DNA from 2 places in the Rhizobium skierniewicense Ch11 genome. Region 2 is predicted to be linked to the other one. Evidence: riboswitches for the same ligand, from Rfam matches in the RefSeq annotation. Region 2 holds a riboswitch; the other holds the start of a gene.
The links. Region 2 has a riboswitch for S-adenosylmethionine ahead of EKM04_RS08570 (O-succinylhomoserine sulfhydrylase). Riboswitches for the same ligand answer to the same signal wherever they lie in the genome.

Region 1: it holds a riboswitch for S-adenosylmethionine, as region 2 does, so the genes downstream of both, metA (homoserine O-acetyltransferase MetA) here and EKM04_RS08570 (O-succinylhomoserine sulfhydrylase) in region 2, are expected to answer to the same signal.

The regions. Positions count from the first base shown of each region.
Region 1 is NZ_RXPG01000003.1:191,838-203,892, forward strand. Features, by position in the region: gene EKM04_RS02520 (glucan ABC transporter ATP-binding protein/ permease) at 1-892, shown strand, start outside; gene EKM04_RS02525 (YiaD family glycine zipper/OmpA-like lipoprotein) at 1,010-1,675, opposite strand; gene ispG (flavodoxin-dependent (E)-4-hydroxy-3-methylbut-2-enyl-diphosphate synthase) at 1,744-2,994, opposite strand; gene EKM04_RS02535 (MFS transporter) at 3,147-4,337, opposite strand; gene EKM04_RS02540 (DeoR/GlpR family DNA-binding transcription regulator) at 4,334-5,155, opposite strand; gene EKM04_RS02545 (polyprenyl synthetase family protein) at 5,272-6,171, opposite strand; gene mtgA (monofunctional biosynthetic peptidoglycan transglycosylase) at 6,407-7,087, shown strand; gene EKM04_RS02555 (aldose epimerase family protein) at 7,093-8,115, opposite strand; gene metA (homoserine O-acetyltransferase MetA) at 8,191-9,129, opposite strand; SAM riboswitch at 9,205-9,281, opposite strand; gene EKM04_RS02565 (hypothetical protein) at 9,418-9,690, opposite strand; gene EKM04_RS02570 (thiamine diphosphokinase) at 9,859-10,509, shown strand; gene EKM04_RS02575 (ABC-F family ATP-binding cassette domain-containing protein) at 10,514-12,055, shown strand, end outside.
Region 2 is NZ_RXPG01000009.1:28,970-41,024, forward strand. Features, by position in the region: gene phoU (phosphate signaling complex protein PhoU) at 28-744, shown strand; gene phoB (phosphate regulon transcriptional regulator PhoB) at 776-1,459, shown strand; gene EKM04_RS08525 (cold-shock protein) at 1,943-2,152, shown strand; gene EKM04_RS08530 (hypothetical protein) at 2,383-2,604, shown strand; gene EKM04_RS08535 (DUF6481 family protein) at 2,643-3,032, shown strand; gene EKM04_RS08540 (DUF7674 family protein) at 3,306-3,674, shown strand; gene EKM04_RS08545 (GcrA family cell cycle regulator) at 3,711-4,241, opposite strand; gene EKM04_RS08550 (aspartate aminotransferase family protein) at 4,678-5,886, shown strand; gene argF (ornithine carbamoyltransferase) at 5,944-6,861, shown strand; gene EKM04_RS08560 (Hsp33 family molecular chaperone) at 7,219-8,211, shown strand; gene apaG (Co2+/Mg2+ efflux protein ApaG) at 8,243-8,635, opposite strand; gene EKM04_RS08570 (O-succinylhomoserine sulfhydrylase) at 8,873-10,057, opposite strand; SAM riboswitch at 10,103-10,181, opposite strand; gene EKM04_RS08575 (2'-deoxycytidine 5'-triphosphate deaminase) at 10,257-11,354, shown strand; tRNA gene EKM04_RS08580 (tRNA-Gly) at 11,406-11,476, shown strand; gene EKM04_RS08585 (hypothetical protein) at 11,878-12,055, shown strand, end outside.

The DNA.
Region 1 (12,055 bases), on a different contig from region 2:
TGCCACACAGATTTTCGAAGCACGCGCGAAGCTTGTTGATTTCTTCAAGCTGGAAGATTCCGTGCAGGAACGCGAAGAGCCAAGCGGTGCGATCGAACTCGGTCAGGTTTCCGGCAAGGTGGAGTTCCGCAACGTCGATTTTGGCTTTGCGAACACCAAGCAGGGTGTCCACGACGTTTCCTTCACGGCCAATGCAGGTGAAACGATCGCTATCGTCGGTCCAACGGGCGCTGGCAAGACGACGCTGATCAACTTGCTGCAGCGGGTCTATGATCCCAATAATGGTCAGATTTTCGTCGATGGCACGGATATCTCCACGGTTACCCGTCAGTCTCTGCGCAACTCCATTGCCACGGTGTTCCAGGACGCCGGTCTGTTGAACCGGTCTATTCGTGACAATATTCGCCTCGGACGTGATAGCGCGACCGATGACGAGATCACGCAGGCTGCGGCTGCGGCTGCCGCCACCGACTTTATCGACAGCAGGGCAAGTGGTTACATGACGCAGGTCGGCGAGCGTGGCAACCGCCTGTCTGGCGGCGAACGCCAGCGTATTGCCATCGCCCGCGCCGTCTTGAAGAACGCGCCCATCCTCGTCCTCGATGAGGCGACCAGCGCGCTCGATGTGGAAACTGAGGCACGCGTGAAGGATGCCGTCGATGCTCTGCGTAAGAACAGAACGACCTTCATCATCGCGCACCGCCTGTCGACCGTGCGTGACGCCGATCTCGTGCTGTTCATGGACAATGGTCGCATCGTCGAAAAGGGTACATTCGATGAGTTGAGCATGCGTGGCGGTCGCTTCTCGTCGCTGCTGCGCGCCAGTGGTCTGCTCAACGACGATGAAAAGACAGGTGCGCCCGTGTTGTCATTGCCTGCAAAGTCAGCCTGATTGGCGCTTTCCGACCATAGGACCGTTAGACAAAAAGAGCCCGGGATGTTCAGCACATCCCGGGCTCTTTTTGCTTATGATGGGCGGCGTACTCGAAGCCGGCCTTGCCGAATGTCCTCAGCCGTTTTGTGTTAGCGGGGAAATCAACACTTCCACACGACGGTTCTGGGCGCGGCCATCTGCCGTAGCGTTGGATGCAATGGGTTGGGAAGGACCGAAGCCCATGGTGGAAATACGACGTTGATCAACGCCACCGCGATCACCCAGATAATTGGCAACAGAAGCAGCACGGCGCTCGGACAGACCCTGGTTATGGGCAAGGCTGCCGGTGGAATCGGTGTGGCCGTTGATGTCGATATAGGTCTTGTTGAATTTGTTCAGAACGATCGCGACGGAATTCAGCGTCGGATAGAATGGCGGAATCACCTGATCCTGGTCCGTCGCGAAGGTGACGTTTGACGGCATGTTGAGAACGATGCTGTCGCCACGGCGCGTCACGGAAACGCCTGTTCCCTGAAGCTGCTGACGAAGCTCCGATTCCTGATTGTCCATGTAGCCACCAATGGCGCCACCGGCCAGAGCACCGATACCGGCACCGATCAAGGCATTGCGGCCCTTGTTGCCGCCACCGATGGCCAGACCGCCGACAGCACCTGCAAGGGCGCCGATACCCGCGCCGCCCGCCATGTTCGAAACTTTCTGCTCACCCGTGTAAGGGTCGGTCGTGGTGCAGGCAGAGAGATAGGTTGCGGCAAGCGCAAGAACGATAAACTTCTTGATCATGAATTCTAGTGCTCCGTGAGTTCACGTTAGGTAAGAGAGAAGAATTTCGGCATTTTCAGGGTCGAAACTCACTCTGCCGCATCCTTTTGGCCGAAACGTTTCTCGATGTAGTCGATAACAAGAGCTTCGAAATCCTTGGCGATATCGGGACCGCGGAGCGTCAGCGCTTTTTCGCCATCAATGAACACGGGAGCGGCTGGGTTTTCGCCGGTGCCTGGAAGCGAAATGCCGATGTCGGCATGCTTGCTTTCACCAGGACCGTTTACGATGCAGCCCATGACCGCGACGTTGAGCGCCTCGACGCCCGGATATTTATCGCGCCAGACCGGCATGTTCTTGCGCAGGTCATTTTGAATATTTTGCGCCAGTTCCTGAAACACGGTGGAGGTCGTGCGTCCGCAGCCCGGACAGGCCGCAACGACGGGAACGAACTGGCGGAAACCCATGACCTGAAGAATTTCCTGAGCAACCTGCACTTCGCGCGTGCGATCGCCGTTCGGTTCTGGTGTCAACGACACACGGATGGTATCGCCGATGCCGTGTTGCAACACGTAGCCCATGGCAGCGGAGGATGCGACGATGCCCTTCGAGCCCATGCCCGCTTCCGTGAGACCCAAATGCAGCGCATGGTCGGAACGTTCCGACAGCATCGAATAGACGGCAATCAGGTCCTGCACCTGGCTGACCTTGGCCGACAGGATGATGCGGTTGCGCGGCAGGCCGATCTCTTCGGCGAGTTCGGCGGAGATCAAAGCGGACTGAACGATGGCTTCACGCGTGACTTGACGCGCAGACAGCGGAAAACCTTCGTCCTTGTTCTTGTCCATCAAGCTTGTCAGCAGTTCCTGGTCCAGCGAGCCCCAGTTGACCCCGATGCGGACCGGCTTGTCATAGCGGATCGCCATCTCCACGATATCACCGAACTGCTTGTCCTTCTTGTCCTTGAAGCCGACATTGCCTGGGTTGATACGGTACTTCGCCAATGCTTCGGCGCAGGCTGGGTGATCGGCCAGAAGTTTGTGGCCGATATAATGGAAATCCCCCACCAGCGGCACATCAAGGCCAAGGCGCATCAGGCGATCCCGGATTTTCGGAACGGCAGCAGCACTCTCATCGCGGTCCACGGTAATACGGACGATTTCCGAACCCGCTCGGAACAGGGCTGCCACCTGCTGCACGGTGGCGTCGATGTCAGCCGTGTCGGTGTTGGTCATGGACTGCACGACCACCGGCGCCCCACCGCCGACAATAACGCCACCGACATTGACGGCAACCGAGGACCGGCGCGGCTTGGGATCGTAATCGGCGTGTGACGTCATGATTTTCTCTGATAATTGCGGTACATCTGGTCATTCAGGTGGAACACGGCGCGCGCCTTGTCAACATCGAAGCAACCAACTCCACTTTTACCGCAATCATGGCAAAATTCGAGATTTGTCTTTGCGAGACATTTCACTTTCTCGAAATCGTATCAGTGTCCGCTTGCACCATCCGCATGGCGGGCAAGCTTCGCCAACATGAAAACCACCACATGCAGAAGCGGCAGACCGATGAACACGGCGGCAAGGCCCGTATGTTCGGCGATGAAGCCGATGGCAGACGGTGCCACCAGAATGCCGGAGTATCCCATGGTCGTGACCACAGAAAGCGCAATGCCAGGAGCCATTCCCGGCATGTTTCCAGCCGCCGAAAAGGCAATCGGCACCATGTTGGAAATGCCGATCCCGGCAATTGCAAAGCCTGCAATCGCGATGAAGGCATTGGGTGCGAAACCGGCAATCAGGAGACCGACGATCGATATGGCGGAACAAAATTGCAAAGTACGGACGGCCCCGAAGCGATCACGCACCAGATCTCCTGCAAAGCGCATGATGGCCATGGTCAACGAGAACGCTGCAAATCCGAAGCCGGAAAGGGTGACCGAGGCGCTCAGTTCATTGCGCAAATAAAGCGCGCCCCAATCGAGGATGGCACCTTCCGGGATCATCGAAAACAGCGCCATGATGCCGATGATCCACGGCAATGGCGTCATGGGTAGTCCACCCTTGGGGCGTTCTTCTTCCGGATGAGGGCGATCAGTTTGTACCCTTGGCCAAGCAATGGCCAGCATTGCGGCTGCAATGATCGTCAGGGCAATGGCATGTCCGTAGACGCCAATCTTGGTGATTAACAAACCACCGAGGCCAGCACCGAGGAGGCCGCCCAGACTCCAGAATGCGTGACACGACGACATGATCGCTCGGCGCATGCCGCGTTCCACCACGACGGCATTGGCATTCATGGCAACATCCATGGCACCCGTCAGTCCCCCGAACACAAAGACGGCCACGACAGCTGCCCACAGTGGATTCGCCATGGTGATCAACAGCAGCGTCGGTACCATGATCAGCGCGACCGTCAGCGTGACGGTTCGCGAACCTAGACGGCCGATCTGAGAGCCCGCAATGGGCATAAAGGACAGCGACCCGAGGCCGTAGGCCAGGATGACGAGGCCCAGAGTGCTTTCGCTCAGCGAAAAACGCTTGGCAAATTCCGGGATCATCGGAGCCCAGGATCCCATCATGAAACCATTCATCAGGAACAGCAGGGAAACGCCGAGGCGTGTCCTCGTCATATAGGGGGTGCGGGCGGGTATAGGCGTTTGCGTGGCAGTGCCGGTCATCGGGACTGGTCCTTCGGTGCATGCGTATGAAATAAGCTGTCGGAAGACGATCCAGCCTGATGAATCTTGACGCCCGTACTGGCCAGAGCGCCGACCATGGTGAGATCGGCACCCTCCTCAAGAACGAGGGTAAGCGTCGAAGACAGTGAGGAAACATGGAAGGCGGAGGGGACCCCCAGCTTCTCGGAGGTTATGGCGGCAAGTGTCCGGGCGCTGGCTTCACAGGCAAGCCGCTTGAAGGTGGCATCTTCATAGATTTCGGCACAAAGTCCATCGACTGTCAGACCGCAGACGCCGACGATGCAAAGATCGGGCCGCATCTGTTCCAACTGCCGTATGGCCGTCGCGTCGATGGCCGCGCCGATGGCGGGATGGACCCGGCCACCGATCAGAATGAGATCGATGTCCGTATTTCCTTCCAGTTCGGCGGCAATGACCGGCGTGCTGGTGATCACGGTAAGCTTCAAACCCGCCCCAAGATTTTTAGCTATGGCCAGATTGGTGGAGCCGGCATCGATAAAGACCGTCATTCCGTCCTGTAAGAATCGAGCAGCAGTTCGGCCCAACGTCGCCTTGCGATCCGGCATTTCCGTCATACGGGTTTTCAGTGGGACGGTTGTTCTGGTCGCCAAAAGCGCGCCGCCGTAAACGCGCGTGCATTCTCCTCGGGCCGCCATCTCGCGCAGATCGCGCCTGACCGTGTCTTCCGAGACGTCGAACGTCTGCGCCAGTTCCTGTGACAGCACCCGACCGTGCTGTTGTAACTGCGCGTAGATCAACGCTTGTCTCTCGCTCACAAAATGGTCTGGCTTGCTCATTCGGAATCATTCGGCTAAATCGTGCATAAACATGCATACGATGGCAGGGATCATCGATCAAGCGATTTATGGCGAGCGGCTTTAAAAACAGGCGATGACTGGACTGGCGATGGAGGTCAGTTTTTGCGCTCGGCAACAAACCGTGCGGTTTCGATCAGGATATCCGCGCGTTTGCCATAGGGGGTCAGCAGATCCGAGGCTTCCGACACCAGTTCACGCAAACGGCTTCGACCCCAGTCCGATCCGCGCAGAGCAACCAATGTTCCCTTGCCCCGGGCGGCATCCTTGCCGGTCGCCTTGCCCATGGTGGCGGCGTCGGAGGTGAGATCGAGGAGGTCGTCGGCCAGTTGAAAAGCAAGGCCGATCTTTTCGCCGTAGCTGCGCAGACGCGTTCGCTCGGTGGAAATGCTTCCGGCGATGATCGCACCGGCTTCACAGGCAAAACGGATGAGGGCACCGGTTTTCATCGCCTGCAATGTAATCACGCCGCCCTCGTCGGGGGCTTGGCTCTCGGCTGCCAGATCGAGTGCCTGTCCGCCCGCCATGCCGCCGATACCCGCCGCTTTCGCCAATGCGAGGACGAGTGTGGCTCTGCGATCGTCGGGCAGGGTGGTCTCCGGTGACGCGATAATATCGAAGGCCAGCGTCAGCAGGCTATCGCCCGCCAGAATGGCCGTCGCCTCATCGAATTTCCTGTGAACCGTCGGCTGGCCGCGGCGCAGATCATCATTGTCCATGGCAGGAAGATCATCGTGCACCAGCGAATAACAGTGCAGGCATTCCAGCGCTGCGCCGACATGCAATGCGGCGGTGGCGTCACCACCCAAAAGAGCCGCGGTCTCGATAACCAGAAACGGCCGCAACCGCTTGCCACCGTTCAAGACACCGTGGCGCATGGCGTTGAGCAAATTTTCCGGGCGGGTGATTTCGTCGGTGCGCGGGTTGCTGGACAGCAAGTCGCCGAGCAAGGCTTCGGTTCTTGCCGCATTGTCGCGCAGCCGGGTCTCGAATGTCATCTTGCCTGTTTCCTTACCATGTCAGGTGACGATTGGCTCTTTCGCATGGGGAAAAATGGCTGGCAATCGTTTTTGTCAGCTGGATGTGGAACTTCGTTATCGACAGTAGCCTTGATGGTGTATGCGGAATATGAAAGGCTTCGATGGGTAGCCAAGTGGGGGCCAAGTTTTGAGCAGCACGCCGGACAGCGAGACGGATCACGAAACGCTTGTCGAGAGCGAGAGAAAACCTGATGTGGATGTGCGAAGTCTCGTGAAACGTATCCTCCTCTTCATTCTCGCCCTGCTGGTTTTGCCCTACCTGCTCATTGTCCTCTATGCCCTGCCTTTCATGCGTCCGGTTTCGACGCTGATGCTGGCCGATCTCGTCATGTTTCAGGGCTATGATCGACGCTGGGTGTCGCTCGACGAGATTTCACCACGGCTCGTTCAATCGGTGATGATGTCCGAGGATGGGCAATTCTGTTCCCACGGCGGGGTAGACTGGAACCAGATGCAGACAGTGGTCAACAGCGCATTGGAAGGTGAGGCCACGCGTGGTGCCAGCACCATTCCCATGCAGACGTCAAAAAACCTGTTTCTATGGAATGGCCGGTCTTTCATCCGCAAAGGGTTGGAACTGCCCCTGGCTGTCGTGTCCGACTTCGTCTGGTCAAAAAAACGGATGATGGAGATTTATCTCAACGTCGCCGAATGGGGGCCGGGCATTTACGGCATCGAAGCCGCTGCGCAATACCACTTCAAGGTCTCGGCCTCGAAGTTGAGTTCGCGGCAGGCAGCACTTCTTGCGGTCGCGCTGCCCAATCCGATTGATCGCGTTGCTGGAAAACCCGGCAGAGGAATGCAACGTCTGGCCGGCCTCATCGAAAGACGAGCCCGGGGTTCAGGCGCCTATGTCGGGTGCGTTCTGGACTAGGAACCTCAGCCTTTGGTGAAGATGTAGTCGGTTTCCTGACGAAGCGTTTCGCCGGGGCGCAGGATTGCCTTAGGGAAACCATCGTGGTTGACTGCGTCCGGCCAAATCTGGGTTTCGAGGCAAAGGCCCGCAAAAGGTCCATAGCGACGGCCCTCCAGGCCCGGCGCGCCGGTGTTCAACTTGAAGGCCGAGTAGAATTGCACGCCGGGCTCGGTCGTGTGCACTTCCAGCGATACTTTCGAGGCCGGTGCCGTGACACGCGCGACCCTGCGTTTGGCGACGCGCTCCGATGACAGGCAGAAATTGTGATCATAGGTCACCTGCTCGCCGTTTTCTTCCCGCTCGACGGGGACAGGACGGCGCAGATCGAACACGGTGCCATCTACGGGGCGGATTTCGCCGGTCGGGATTTGTCGATCGGTTGTCGGTAAATAATGGTCAGCGGCGATTTCGATTTCGTGGCCGAGCGTGGTTTGCGCGCCATCGAGATTGAAATAGGAATGCTGGCAGATGTTGGCGATGGTCGGCTTGTCGGTCGTCGTCTCATAGACCATCGACAGCACACCGCCTTCCCGGATCGTGTAGGTCGCGGTTACGGTACAATTGCCCGGATAACCAGCACGGCCATCCGGATCGACGATCTGCAGAACCACGTGGTCAGGGCCATGTTCCATCAGCAGCCAGTTGCGCTTGCCGATGTTGTCGCTGCCGCCGTGTAGATGGGTGACACCCTTTTCGTTCAGTTCGAGCTGATAGGTCTTTCCATCGATAGTGAACTTGCCGCTATCGATGCGGTTGGCATTGCGGCCCGGTGTGGCGCCGAAATAGGAGGAGTATTTCGGGTAGTCATCGAAATTGTCGAAGCCCAGAACGAGTGGCGGCTGGTGGCCGTCAAGGCGCAAATCCTGGATGACAGCACCCCAGGTCAGGACATGGGCCGTCAATCCGCCTGCAGAAATGGTGACACGCTCGACCTTTTCTCCCGATGCCGTCAGTCCGAAATTTTCCCGTGTTGCGCCATCGCTCATCGTCTTCATTCTCCCACTCGACACATATGGGCCGGACGTTGCTTTATTTTCCGGCCGCACGCAATTGCAGAATTTTCACTCTGCGCTCTGGTCCTGGCCTTTTCCGATTTCTTCCAGATCATACGGTGTCGTCTGGTAAATCTCGTTGATCCAGTTGCCCATGAACAGATGGGCGTGGCTGCGCCAGCGGTTGAGCGGCGTCAGACCAGGGTCGTTGTGCGGAAAATAATCATGCGGCACCTTGATCGGCACGCCAGCATCGACATCGCGAAAATATTCGTCGGCGAGCGACGTGGAATCGTACTCGACATGGTTGAACATATAGAGCCGCTTGCCTTTCTTCTCGTGCACGAGGCAAACGCCCATCTCCTCGGATTCCATCAGGATTTCAAGGTTGGGATGCTTTTCGATGTCGGCGCGGCGCACTTCTGTCCAGCGCGATACGGGCACCTGAAAATCATCCGAGAAGCCATTGAGGTAGATCGAGGCGGGGCTCAGATTGCGGTGGCGGTAGACGCCGAACGCCTTTTCCTTCAGCGCATGCTTCGGCACATCATGGAAATGGTAGATGGCGGCCATCGCACCCCAGCAGACATTTAGCGTCGAGTGGACATTCGTCTCCGTCCATTCGAAAATCTTGCGCATCTCATCCCAATAGGTCACGTCCTCATAGGTCAGTTTTTCCACGGGCGCGCCGGTGATGATGAAGCCGTCGAACTTGCGGTGACGCACCTCTTCCCAAGTCTCATAAAAGGATAGCAGGTGCTCTTCCGGCGTATTCTTGGCACGATGGCCGCCGATACGAACCAACGAGAGCTCGACCTGAAGCGGAGACGCGCCGACCAGTCGCGCCATCTGGATCTCGGTCTTGATCTTGTTCGGCATGAGATTGAGAAGCCCGATCTGGAGCGGGCGAATATCCTGCCGGATGGCCGCCGTTTCTGTCAGTACCCGCACACCCTCATGTATCAGGGTTTCGAACGCAGGCAGCGTATCGGGGATTTTTATCGGCATGTCGAACTCACTTCCGTGGAGGCGCGGGCCATGAACACAAAAACCGGCAACGAAATCGCAGCCGGTCCTCGGAAATGAGATGTTTCCTCGACCATTTAGCGACTTCTTTAAAGTGGCTGCAAGCCGGTCGGCAAATCACCACATAGGAGCGGTACATACGCCTGGAATTGCTCTGAATCAACGAAAATCGACACTGCTCAATTGCCCTGCAGTCAAGCCGAAACGCCGTAAGTAAAGCGGCGAGCATTTCAGGAAACCCGCCGCTTTACCGTTTCTCAATCTGAGACGTTAGAAGAAACGAACATTGCCTCCTGGTAAGCCGTTGGCAAAAAGGACGTTATTCTGGGGGAAATTCGGGCTCGAAGCCTGATATGTCGCTGTGTAATTGGTATTATCGGCGAACGTGCCGGAACTGTTGGCGAATATCGCATCTCCGTAACCAATCGTGCTGACGTTCAGTTGGTTCGAATTGCCAACGGCTCCGTTTGCGATGGCCGCGATAACCGTAGCGCCGTTGTAGAGAGTGAGAATTCTGCCAGTATTGTTTGTCACGGTGAACATGAAAACCTCCTTTGGTTGCATTTATGTCATACCATGCTTGCTGAAGTGTACTGACCTGAAGTTGTTAACCTCAGCGTAAATCGAAACTCGTTTTAAACGGCGGCATGATGGATGGTCGCATCATGGTTATGGCTTTTGCTTTTTGCCATAGATAGGCTATGGCAGAGCATGACATCTGCTCCTTTCACCATTTTGCTCGGCGGCAACATCACTGTTACGGATCGCTTGCAAAAGGCGGTGGCGGATACGCGCGTGATTGCCGCAGATAGCGGCATGCGTCACGCGCAACCGTTGGGGCTTATCCCTGAGCTTTGGGTTGGCGACTTCGATTCGTCCGACACGGCGCTGCAAGAGGGTTGGGCGGATGTCGAGAAACAACCATTTCCGGCTACAAAGGGCGTTACAGACGGCGAGATTGCGGTTTCCGAAGCCCTGTCCCGGGGTGCGCAGCGATTGACACTGGTTGGAGCATTGGCGGGTGAGCGGTCGGACCATGCGCTGTTTCATCTGCTTTATGCGGTTTCGCTGGCAGAGCGCGGATTCGAGGTGGTGCTGACATCAGGCGAAGAAGAAGCCTATCCGCTGATGGAAGGCACTCTGGACCTCGATCTTCCCTCCGGGTCCCTGTTTTCGGTTGCTGGTTTTACCGCGCTGAAAGGCCTTGATATCGAAAATGCACGCTATCCCCTAGAAAACTTCGCGCTTGCTTTCGGCTCGTCGCGCACTATTTCCAACGTGGCGGAAGGCCCCTTGCGCCTTCGCCTCAAAAGCGGCAAAGCCATCGTGCTTGCCCGTCCTTATGACAAGACCGGAGCCTGACACCTTGGCACCCCCCATTTTGAAACTCGACGATATCACGCTGAAATTCGGCGCTACCCCGCTGCTTGACGGTGCCAACCTTCAAGTCGAGCCCGGCGATCGCATCTGCCTCGTCGGCCGCAACGGTTCGGGCAAATCCACGCTGATGAAAATCGCTGCCGGTCTGGTCGAGGCGCAATCGGGTGAGATTTTCAAGCACCCTTCCGCCACCATTCGTTATCTGGATCAGGCACCGGATTTTGCCGGTTACGAGACGGTGCAGGCCTATGCCGAGGGGGGGCTGGGACCGGGTGATGATGCCTATCGCGTCACCTATCTGTTGGAACATCTGGGCCTGACGGGACAGGAACATCCGTCCAGCCTTTCCGGCGGGGAAGCGCGCCGCGCAGCACTCGTGCGCGTCATGGCGCCTGAGCCCGATATCCTGATGCTGGACGAGCCGACCAACCATCTCGACCTGCCGACCATCGAATGGCTGGAAAGCGAATTGCAGCAGACGCGCAGCGCGCTGGTGCTGATTTCGCATGACCGTCGTTTTCTCGAAAAAGTCTCCACCGCCACCGTCTGGCTGGACCGAGGACAGGCACGTCGTCTCAGCCGCGGTTTTGCGCATTTCGAGGAATGGCGCGACAAGGTGCTGGAAGAAGAAGAGCTGGAACAGCACAAGCTCGGCAAGGCCATCGAGCGCGAAGAACACTGGATGCGCTATGGCGTGACGGCGCGTCGCAAGCGCAACATGCGCCGCGTCGGCGAGCTTCAGGCCATGCGCGCCGACTACCGCGGCCATAAGGGGCCACAGGGTTCCGTGCAGGCAACGGCGGCAGAGGGGCGCGAGTCGGGCAAGCTGGTGATCGAGGCTCATGCCATCACCAAATCCTATGGCGAGCGGGACATCGTCACGCCGTTTTCGCTGCGCGTCCATCGCGGTGATTGCATCGGTTTTGTCGGACCCAACGGTGCTGGTAAGACCACGCTGTTGAAAATGCTGACGGGCCAGCTGAAGCCTGACACGGGTAAAGTCAAACTCGGCACCAACCTGGAAATCGCCACGCTGGACCAGAAGCGTGAGGATCTGGACCCGAACGACACGCTGGCGCAATATCTGACAGATGGCCGTGGTGAAAACCTTCTCGTCAATGGCGAGCTGAAGCATGTCACCGGCTATATGAAGGATTTTCTGTTTGCGCCTGAACAGGCCCGTACGCCGATCCGCAATCTCTCCGGTGGGGAGCGCGCCCGTCTCATGCTGGCGCGCATTCTGGCCAAGCCCACCAACCTTCTGATCCTTGACGAACCGACCAACGATCTGGATATCGAAACGCTCGATCTACTGCAGGAAATCGTTGCTGGGTTCTCTGGCACCGTTATCCTCGTCAGCCACGACCGCGACTTTCTCGACCGCACTGTCACTTCGACGATCGCGCCTGCCAACCCGGATGCGCCGGATGGCCGCTGGATCGAATATGCCGGTGGTTATTCGGATATGATGGCGCAGCGCAAGGGCGCGTCCGACGAGAAGAAGAAAGCCGAGAAACAGGATAAGGCA
Region 2 (12,055 bases):
GCCGCATCGAAACTGGAGAATTCGACCATGCCGACAAACTCGCACATCATGTCCGCGTACGACGAGGAACTGAAGTTCCTCAGCCGCCGTATCGCTGAAATGGGTGGTCTTGCGGAGCAGATGTGCAGCGATGCGGTGCGCGCGCTCGTCAACTCCGATGCCGCTTTGGCCCAGAAGGTCATTTCAGATGATACGATCCTCGACAATGCCGAGCGCGAAATCGGAGACAAGGCGATCGTGACCATCGCCAAGCGTCAGCCGATGGCTGCCGACCTTCGCGAAATCATCGGCTCGCTGCGCATCGCCGCTGATCTGGAGCGTGTGGGCGACCTTGGCAAGAACACGGCCAAGCGGGTCATCGCGGTTGCCGGAACCGGTGTACCCCGCAAGCTCGCCCGTGGTCTCGAACACTTGTCAGAGCTGGCTTTGGTCCAGTTGAAAGACGTTCTGGATGTCTATTCCACCCGTTCGGCGGAAAAGGCGCAGACCATCCGCGAGCGTGATGAGGAAATTGATGCCATGTACACCTCGCTGTTTCGCGAGCTGTTGACCTACATGATGGAAGACCCGCGCAACATCACCACCTGCACACACCTTCTGTTCTGCGCCAAGAATATCGAGCGTGTGGGCGATCATGCGACGAACATCGCGGAAACCATCTACTACATGGCCACCGGCAGCCAGCCGGCAGGCGAGCGTCCCAAGGACGACAGTTCCAATACGCTCGGTGCGATCACCGAGTGAATGTCCTACAAGACTGGCGGAGTCACTAGTCATGGTGCCGAAAATAGCTGTTGTCGAAGATGAAGAGGCGTTGAGCGTTCTTCTTCGCTACAATCTCGAATCCGAAGGTTACGACGTGGACACGATCCCGCGTGGTGATGAGGCGGAAATCCGCTTGCAGGAACGTACGCCGGATCTGCTCATTCTCGACTGGATGCTGCCAGGTGTCTCCGGCATCGAGCTGTGCCGTCGCTTGCGGATGCGCCCGGAAACGGAACGCCTGCCAATCATCATGCTGACGGCCCGTGGCGAGGAAAGCGAACGCGTGCGTGGATTGGCCACAGGTGCCGACGACTATGTGGTCAAGCCGTTCTCCACACCGGAACTGATGGCGCGCGTCAAGGCGATGCTGCGCCGCGCCCGCCCGGAGGTCCTGTCATCCGTTTTGAAATGTGGTGATATCGAACTGGACCGCGAAACCCACCGCGTCCATCGCAAGGCCCGCGAAGTGCGCCTGGGACCAACCGAATTCCGCTTGCTGGAGTTCCTGATGGTATCGCCCGGCCGCGTTTTTTCCCGCTCGCAACTTCTTGACGGCGTGTGGGGGCACGACATCTACGTGGATGAACGCACGGTGGACGTCCATGTAGGCCGTCTGCGCAAGGCGCTCAACTTCTCCAGCATGCAGGACGTCATCCGCACCGTTCGCGGCGCTGGATATTCGATGGAGGCCTAACGTCTACGGCGAAGTCAGATGCGACGTAACGCATTGAGGAGCACGCGCCACCGTGAGCGGCGCATATCAGCGGCGTGCTTTTCATGTCTGAAGTCGCTTGGTTCTTGTAGGCTCATCACGACACGGTGGGAGCCTAGCGACGCCCCGATCAAGATATGATATGTTGAATAGATCGGCACCTGGGCTGATAAACAGCCAGAATACCAGACTGTTTCAGAGCTCAATATCCTCAACGAAAACAAACGTTCTCATATCGTGACTGATATGACGACAAGGGTTGATTGAAATTATCTGAAAATTAAAGTTTGACTATCCGACCGGAAGGCTCTATCTATTGGTTGTCGATATTTTTTCTTGCTGAGCTTTGGTTGCCGCGCGATTAGCACCGCGTTTTGAACTAACCCTTTCTTCAAAAAAATCGCTATAATCGCACGCAGGGCGTCAGTTCTGCGATCTATCTCTTATGCTTTGAAAGGGTTCATTATGACCACAGGCACAGTAAAATGGTTTAACTCCACCAAGGGCTTCGGCTTCATTCAGCCTGACAACGGCGGCACAGACGCATTCGTACACATCTCCGCTGTAGAGCGTGCAGGTATGCGCGAAATCGTTGAAGGCCAGAAGCTGAGCTACGACCTTGAGCGCGACAACAAGTCGGGCAAAATGTCTGCTTGCAACCTTCAGGCTGCTTAAATAACGGGATCTGCTTTCCCTTGACCACGGATGTACTGGCACTGTTGAAAGCATGAGACCAACCGAGGTCAGGCACTTTGCCTGGCCTTTTTTTGTGCCGCTTGGCGGCGCAAGCTTCGGGTACTGTGCCTTTATGGCGTTAACAGGGTCCAGGCTGCTCGATCCACCCCGCATCGGACTTCCAGCAAATCGATCCCGATTTCAGGCCGGTGCGACAGGAAGGAAATTTCATGTCTGAAACACACAGCAAATCTCGCAAACAGGCCGAGATCGCATTTGGCGCCACGCAAACGCAGTTTTTTGCCCGTGGCCATGCGGTTGAAGAGATCAACTCGATTACGCAGGCGCGTGACGAAAAGACGATCAGACTGCGCGAAGCGCGTCTTGCCAAGGAATTGCAAGACAGCCTGAACCCTGTACCTGCCCCAACGAAACGTGGTAAGAAGACCTGATCGCAGGATCAATATGACCACTCAACTGGAATAGAGATTTGAGAAACACTAGAAACATCAAGAACAACGAAGTTTCCGAACAGCGCGGCGCCGCTGCCGAAGCAAAGGCTGCTCTTTTGAAGGCCTATCGCGAAGCCAAGGAAGCTGCGGCACCCATGCTTGAAGCCAAGCAGGCCGAACAGATCGCCGTTGCCGAGGCCCGCAGAGCGCGACAGGCCGCGCGTGAGCAGCAAAAACGCGAAGAAAAAATCCGCCTTGAAGCAGAGGCTGCTCAAAAGCAGGCCGAACTCGAAGCCGCGGCAAGCGCCGAAGAAGACGCCCGCAAGCTGGCCGATAAGAACCGCATCGCCCGCGTCATCGAAGACGAAGCCGCTCGTAAGGCAGAGCGTGACCGCCGCTATGCCAACCGCAAAGCCCGCCAGGGCTGAACCATTCGCCAAGATCAAGCAGCCATTCACCCGAAGGGCTGCGATCTGGCAGGGCGCCCTGTCAGACTGCTGGCAGCGTGGGGCAATAACCCGGACACGGTATTCTCACCGCTCAGGCAGAGCCCTGTCTGGGACGCTTTTCGCGCGCACCATAATTCTTCTCCTGAATATTTTTGCCCAACGTCAAGCCCAACGCTCTATACGAGTTCCTGGGATGATGGTGGATAATTGATATGAGCGTCTGGCGCCGTAAGGCCATCGAGGCTGCACCTGATGCGCGATGAGATCGAGCGCGCCTGGTCGCCTATGGCTGCATGGATAGAGCTGCGCGCCTTTTTCGAAGCCTGCGTGAAAAACGACAGGATAGATAAAGCCCGTCGCATCATGGATTACGCCCGCTATTGTCTTGCAGCGCCACATGCAGATATCAACACCGCTGCGGCGGTTGGCTTCATTGAACATCTGGCCGACCATGAACAGGTGCGTCTCCGCTTGCCCGAGTTCATGACGGCTCGTGAAGTCGAAGAGTGGCGCACCATTTTGACCTACCACACCGAAGCCGTGATTGTAGACGCGTTGAGCGAATCTTGCCGAGGTCAAAGACGTCAGAGCCATTCGCCCATTAAAAAAGCGGGCCAATGACCCGCTCATTTATGATCACAGATTTTTCCCGAACCTTCAGGCTCTGCGGCGTTCGCTCACAGGCTGGTAAGCCATCTTTGCGTGGAATTTGCAGTAAGGCGAGGATTCAGACGCGTCGCAGCCGCAGAAGTGGAAATCATCTTTCAGCGGATCACCCACCGGCCATTTGCAGGTGCGTTCCGTGAGTTCCGTCAGGGTCAGACGAAGCGATGTCGGCAGAACCGCTGTGTTGACCGGTACATAGTCGACAACCCGGCCTGTATCGGTGTCCTGATCGCTTAACGTTGCCGTGCGCACCGTTGGACGCGGTGTCGCAGCGCGTGCCTGAAAGGTATTTGCGGCGCGTGGTGCAGCAGACGGTGTCGCGACTGCCGGGCGCTTAGTGGCCGGGCGTGACGTAGCGACAGTGCCGCCCGCTTTTGCGCGGCCGGGAAGGTTCAGGCGGTGGACTTTGCCGATGACGGCGTTGCGGCTGACACCGCCAAGTTGTGCCGCGATCTGGCTCGCGCTCAGGCCCTCGGCCCACAACCTTTTGAGTCTCTCAACGCGTTCATCAGTCCAGTTCATGCCGCTTCTCCGCTCGTCGCGCAGGCCGAATCATTCTCTAATGCCGTGGAGTGAACCACGCGCAGAGTGTCCGCCAGATTGTAGGTGACTAGTTCCGCCGCTTGCAGTCTAGTAATTGAAGATTAACCTAATCGTCGGGTGACTCTCTGACAAGAGTCGTGGGAATCATCTGGAATCGATTTTCCGGTTTTCCCCAACTTGCTGCATTTGTGAGTCAGAAAAGCAACACCTCGTATGGTGTCCCAAATCTTCTACCATGGCTTGAGACAGCCGGAAAATACGGACATTTGTTGACATCGCCAGGTGAAGTGACAATAGTGATTGCGTAAGAGGAAGACGACCCGAAGCCGCCGCGAGGCGGCATTTTTGATTTTCAGGCACGGGATGACCGGTAAGCCCTTATGACAGCGCCTTTCGCGCAAGGAGTGACACTGCCATGGCCGACACTGTGCTCGAAACTGGGCCATTGTTCGATACGTTTTCCAGAGCTCCCCTGCGCTTTGAACGAGGAGAGGGCGTTTGGCTCGTTACGGAAAAGGGCGAGCGATACCTGGATTTTGGTGCGGGCGTGGCGGTCACATCGGTTGGTCACAGCCATCCGCACATGGTGGACGCGTTAAAGTCGCAGGCAGAAAAGGTCTGGCACCTGTCCAATCTCTACGAGGTTGAGGGGCAGGAAGTGCTCGCCAAGCGGCTGACGGATGCAACTTTTGCGGACAAGGTTTTCTTCACCAATTCGGGTGCGGAATCCCTGGAATGCGCTATCAAAACCGCGCGCCGTTATCATTACACGCATGGTCATCCGGAAAAATTCCGTATCATTACCTTTGAAGGCGCTTTCCATGGGCGCACGCTGGCAACGATTGCTGCCGGTGGACAGGAGAAATACATCGAGGGTTTCGGTCCCAAGGTCGAGGGCTTCGATCAGGTACCGTTCAACGATCTCGACGCGCTGAAAGCGGCGATCCTTCCGGAAACGGCAGCGCTGCTGATCGAGCCGATTCAAGGTGAGGGCGGTGTGCGCCCCGTGTCGCCGGAGTTTCTGCGGGCACTACGGGCGCTGTGTGACGAGCATGGCCTGCTGCTGATTTTTGATGAAGTACAGACCGGCGTCGGCCGCACGGGCAAGTTCTTTGCGCATGAGTGGTCGGGCGTGACGCCGGATATCATGGCGGTGGCCAAGGGTATCGGCGGCGGTTTTCCGTTCGGCGCATGCCTTGCCACGGCAGAGGCCGCATCCGGCATGACGGCTGGCGTGCATGGTACGACGTATGGCGGCAACCCGTTGGCCATGGCCTGCGGCAACGCGGTGCTGGATATCGTTCTGGCCGACGACTTTCTTCCGCATGTGCGAGACGTTGCACTGGTATTCCGTCAAGGGCTCGCATCGCTCAAGGATCGCTATCCTGATGTGATCGAGGAGATCAGAGGCGAGGGTCTTCTGATCGGCGTCAAGGCGAAGGTGCCGTCATCGGATCTGCTGCATGCGATCCGTGCGGAACGGCTTCTGGGCGTTCCGGCTGGTGACAATGTCATCCGGCTGCTGCCGCCGCTTGTCGTGACGGCGGAAGAGGCGCGCGAGGGGCTGGCCCGGCTTGAAAGAGCGGCGGAAAGCCTCACCACGAAAATGGCAAAAAGCGCTTGAACGCGCATTGTTCAGGCAAGCGCCAAGCGCGGCCTGCACCAACGGGACTATATTGAAATGGCATCAGCAAAGCATTTTCTAGACCTTTCGGCCGTTGGTTCGGAAGACCTGCGGGTTATTATGGATGACGCCCGTGCGCGAAAGATTGCCACCAAGAACGGTACGGCGGAAAAGCCGCTGGCTGGCAAGATGTTGGCAATGATCTTCGAAAAGCCCTCCACGCGGACGCGTGTCTCCTTCGATGTCGGCATGCGCCAACTGGGCGGCGAGACTCTGTTCTTGTCCGGCACGGAAATGCAGCTTGGTCGCGCTGAAACCATTGGCGATACGGCCAAGGTTCTGTCGCGCTATGTCGACGCGATCATGATCCGCACCACCGACCATTCGCGCCTGCTTGAGCTTGCCGAACATGCGACCGTGCCTGTCATCAACGGCCTCACCGACGATACGCACCCTTGCCAGATCATGGCAGATATCCTTACCTTCGAGGAGCATCGCGGCCCGATCAAAGGTAAGACCATTGCCTGGACGGGTGATGGCAACAACGTGCTGCATTCGCTGGTGGAAGGGTCTGCACGCTTCGGTTACCGCATGAACATGGCCGTGCCGATGGGGTCTGAGCCCCATGACCGCTTTCTGAACTGGGCGCGCAACAATGGTGGCGACGTCAAGCTCTATCACGAAGCGCAGCGCGCCGTGGAAGGTGCCGATTGCGTCGTGACCGACACGTGGGTTTCCATGAACCAGGAACACAAGGCGCGGGGCCATAACATCTTTCAGCCTTACCAGGTCAATGCCGCCCTTATGAGCAAGGCCAACAAGGACGCGTTGTTCATGCATTGCCTGCCGGCGCATCGCGGTGAAGAGGTGACGGATGACGTCATCGACGGCCCTCAGTCTGTCGTCTTCGATGAGGCCGAAAACCGTCTGCATGCGCAAAAGGCCATCATCGCCTGGTGCATGGGCGTTATCTGATTTGCGTCAGCCAATCACCTGCAGGTGATGCTGAACCGGGTAACTTGAATTTCAGGCCGGGGTTCCTACTTCTAGCGCAATTCAATGCTGCCGTTTTTGACAACGGCAGCTTTTCATCAATCGTTCGCCGCTCGGTGGCTTCGTGCAGGTTCGCGTCTCGCAGGAGGCCCGGTCCGAACGGATACGCTGTTCTCGGATAAACCGCTCCTTTGCGAAAGTTAAGGTGGCACGGTGGTTCCGTTTTCATCGTCCCCGGTCTATCTGTGCGATACGAACATCATGCCCGTTGGTCGATGCTGTCGCGGTTTCGATCATTTTGCGCGCAAGCTCGGGCAACGGACGTCAAGGAGTTAGGACATGGCAGACGCAACGGTACAGCTGGACGATCTTAAATTGGCTGGCGACGACAAGGTCGTTCCCTTTCAGGTAGAGGGACTGGACGTGCGCGGTCGCGCCGTTCAGGTCGGACCACTCCTCAATGCTATTCTGGCGCGGCATGACTACCCGCCGGTCGTAGCTCGTCTTTTGGCGGAGGCGGTGGTTTTGACGTCGCTTATTGGCACCTCCCTTAAGTTTTCCGGCAAACTGACCCTTCAAACGAAGAGCGATGGTCCTGTGGATTTGCTGGTCGCTGATTTTTCTGCACCTGAAAGCATGCGTGCCTATGCCCGTTTTGATGAGGAGCGTCTGGCTGAGGCGACCGCTGCTGGCCAAACATCGCCGGAACAGTTGCTGGGCGAGGGTATTCTTGCCTTCACCATCGACCAGGGTGTAGGCATGCAACCATATCAGGGCATCGTACCCCTGGACGGGTCCTCACTGGAAGACATTGCTGGCGTCTATTTTCGTCAGTCAGAACAGTTGCCGACCCGCGTACGCCTTGGCGTTGCCGAGTTGTTTGACCGGGACAGCGATGGCAATCCGCGTCGCAGTTGGCGCGCAGGCGGTATTATTGCGCAGTTTCTGCCACAGGCGCCTGAGCGTGTTCGCCAACGCGACCTTCACGGCGGCGATGGCGACGAGGGTGCTGCCGAATATGCGGAGGACGATGCCTGGACCGAAGCCGTCGCTCTGATCGACACAGTAGACATGGATGAGCTGACCGATCCGCAGGTGCCTGCGGAAAAACTGTTGTTTCGCCTTTTCCATGAGCAGGGCGTGCGGGTCTATGATCCGCAACTGATCGTCGATCGCTGCAACTGCTCGCGCGACAAGATCAAAGGGGTCCTGTCAGGATTTTCCGCAACGGAAATCCAGGAAAGCCAGGAGAATGGTGTCATCTCCGTCACCTGCGAGTTCTGCTCCACCACCTACCATTATCCGGTTGAGGAAATGGAAGCGGCAAGATGAGTTGGAAAGGCGGGATGATCTCCCGCCTTTTTTAATTGAGGATTCTTGTCAGGCCGGGACTATCCAGAGAAAATGCGGGGATAGCGACGTTGAAGACCTCGCCGGTATCCGCCTTCATTTCATAATGGCCGAACATCATGCCGGATGGCGTATCCAGCGGACAGCCGGAGGAGTACTCATAGGTGTCACCGGGTTTCAGCTGCGGCTGTTCACCGATCACACCGGGGCCCGATACTTCGTCCACCTGTCCGGTTTCATCCGTAATATTCCAGTAGCGACTGACGAGAGTGACAGCCACATTCGACAGATTGGAAATCACCACTGTGTAGCCCCAGACGTAACGGCTGTCATCCGGGTCGGACTGCTCTTCAAGGTAATAGGGGTCGACGGTGACCTCGATGTCTCTTGTCACTGCTCGATACATAATGCGGCCCTAAGTCATTGCTTGTTAAATATTCTACACCAAAGGCGTGGATCATCGTCAAGAAACTGCAGGTTACCGCTGGATTTTGAAGAACAGGACGCACGCTTTTCCGATAGATATCACCTTTAGGGTAATATCCGGTTACCACACCCACTTTTTTGGCGTCTCCGGGCGCTGTTTCGCGGTGGAGGAACGGGTAGACATGGCCCGGCACATGTCCGGGCCGTGGCCCTAGCATCAGGCAGATACCGTGGCGATCGCGGCTGCAAAATCCTCCACCAGATCGTCAGTATCTTCTATCCCACAGGAAAGACGCAGCGTGCCGCCGGAAATTCCGAGTTCAGCACGGGCCTCGTCGGTCAGGTTCTTGTGCGTTGTTGTGGCAGGATGGGTAATCAGGCTTTTCGCATCACCCAGATTGTTGGAAATCTTGACGATCTCAAGCGCATTCTGCAGCTTGAAGGCCGCTTCCTTGCCACCTTTCAATTCAAAGCACACCAGCGTCGAGCCACCGGTCATCTGCTTGGCGATGATATCGGCTTGAGGATGGTCGGCGCGGCCTGGGTAGATAACCCTGCCGATTTTGTTCTGGTCGGCAAGAAAATCGGCAATCTTTCCGGCATTCGCCGTCTGCTGGCGCACGCGCAACGGCAGCGTTTCAATGCCCTTCAGCAGCGTCCATGCGTTGAAAGGAGACATGGCCGGGCCTGTGTGGCGGAAGTAGTCCTGAAGCTCTTCCTCGATCCACTTTTTGTCGGAGAGAACGACGCCACCGAGACAACGTCCCTGACCATCAATGTGCTTGGTTGCGGAGTAGACGACAATATGGGCGCCCAGTTCAAGCGGCTTCTGGAAAAGCGGTGTTGCAAACACGTTGTCAACGACCAGCTTTGCGCCGATCTGGTTGGCCAGCTTTGCAACGCCTGCGATATCGACCACTTCCAGTGTTGGATTGGTGGGGCTTTCCAGGAAGAAGAGCTTGGTGTTCTGCTGAATTGCCTTTTCCCAGTTGGCCAGATCACGTCCATCGACCAGCGTGCATTCGATGCCATATTTTGGTGCTAGCGTCTCGACAACCCAGCGGCAGGAGCCGAACAAGGCGCGGGCGGCAACGATGTGATCGCCTGCCTTCAGCTGGCAGAGAATGGCGGCGCTGACGGCAGCCATGCCCGAGGCCGTGGCGCGCGCGTCTTCGGCGCCCTCCAGCAGGCACATGCGCTTTTCGAACATGTCATTGGTGGGGCTGGCATAACGGGCGTAGATGAAGCCTTCCGTCTCGCCCTTGAAGCGGGCTTCGGCCGCCTCGGAGCTGTCGTAGACGAAACCTTGCGTGAGGTAGATCGCCTCAGATGTTTCGCCGTAGCCGGAACGCAGTGTGCCGCCATGTACCAGCTGTGTTGCCGGGCGCCATTTCTTGCTCATGTCATCACCTTACAAACAAAAAAACCGGCCGCAAAAGCAGACCGGTTACAAGCGCACCCGGTCTTTTTAGCCACTTGTTTAACGTGGCTGCAAGCCGACCGGCCAAATCACCACGGGATAAGCTTGGCTTAACCCCGTTAACGACTTGCGTCAATGCCTTGCTTTTGGTTTTGTCGCCGTGAAACGGGATGACCAAAACATGACGAGAACGACGGGCATATTGGCGGATGGTGCAATCCGGGAACTGTTCGCCTCCGGCCAACTGACGAGCGAACGGGCTCTGGATTCGGATCAGATCCAGCCCGCGAGCCTTGATCTGCGGCTCGGCGCCAAGGCCTATCGTGTGCGTGCAAGCTTCATGCCCGGCCCATCCACAAAAGTGATCGAGAAGCTGAGAAGGCTCAGCCTGCATGAGATCGACCTTGGCGAAGGTGCCGTGCTGGAGACCGGTTGCGTCTACATCGTACCTTTGATGGAGGCTGTTGCTCTTCCAGCCGATATGTCTGCCTCTGCTAACCCCAAAAGCTCGACTGGCCGTCTGGATATCTTTACCCGCGTCATAACTGACTATGCGCAGGAATTCGACAAGATACCCACGGGTTACAAGGGTCCACTCTATCTCGAGATCAGTCCGCGCACCTTCCCCATCGTCGTGCGTCAGGGCTCGCGCCTGTCGCAAATTCGCTTTCGGATCGGTCATGCGGTTTTGAACGAGGCCGAATTGCTGAGCCTGCATGAGAGCGAAACGCTGGTTGCCAGTGAAACCCCCAACGTGTCAGGCGGCGGCATAGCCCTGTCCATCGACCTTCAGGGCTTTGGCGAGCAAGGTCTTATCGGTTATCGCGGCAAGCATCACACAGCCGTTGTCGATGTCGATGAGAAGGCCGCGCACGATGTGCTCGATTTCTGGGAGCCAATCTACGCCCGCGGCCGCGCCGAACTTATTCTCGATCCGGATGAATTCTACATCCTCGTCTCCCAAGAAGCCGTCCACGTACCGCCGCTTTATGCAGCGGAGATGACACCTTTCGATCCGCTGGTCGGTGAATTTCGCGTTCACTATGCCGGCTTCTTCGACCCGGGCTTCGGCCATGCCAGCGCCGGTGGCACCGGCAGCCGGGCCGTTCTGGAAGTCAGAAGCCACGAAGTTCCCTTTATCCTCGAGCACGGCCAAATCGTCGGCCGTCTGGTCTATGAACACATGCTGACCAAGCCGGAAGGCCTTTATGGGGCAGGTCTCGGGTCCAATTATCAGGCTCAAGGCCTCAAGCTTTCAAAACATTTCCGCGCCGGGTAATCATAACGGTGTCTTGACAGTTCTCCGGAACTGTCGGACCCTTACGTTCACGCGGGTGTAGCTCAATGGTAGAGCAGCAGCTTCCCAAGCTGAATACGAGGGTTCGATTCCCTTCACCCGCTCAGCCTTCAAATTCTAGCTTTTCGTGTGCTTCCCACTATATCGAAGAGTAAAGTTTTACAGGTAGTTTTACAGGGTAGTGTTCCCTGTGTGATCTATTATGCTTAATTAGTGTGGACTTTGGCGACTAAGAAATTTGGATAGTGGCACTGCGTTAACTGTAGCAATTTTGTGGCAGTGATTTACATTTGTAGCGTGCTTATTAATTAATTATCAAAATTGTTAGAGCAAGCTATAGACCTGAGGGCAAATGTACGCATAATGGCGGCAACACACAGGAATAGGGGTTGACACGATTTAATTTTCGTATATCGGCGCGCTGACATACAAAAAACAAATCTGTAACCTACATACGGAACAGATGACGACTTGATTGGTTCTCGTCGTATAGAAGGAGCGAGTTATGGAAACTAATTTGCAATGCAACCAGCTCGCTGCGCGATTCGAAAAGATGGCCGCAGGCGGGCTTCTAGATGTTAAGTTCTTTGTTCGTAACCAAGATGAGGCTTCTGCTGAGTCGGTTTGTGAAGAAGTGAACCGTCTTTATGAAGCCGTCGACCGCGGTGAAGAAGTTGAACTTG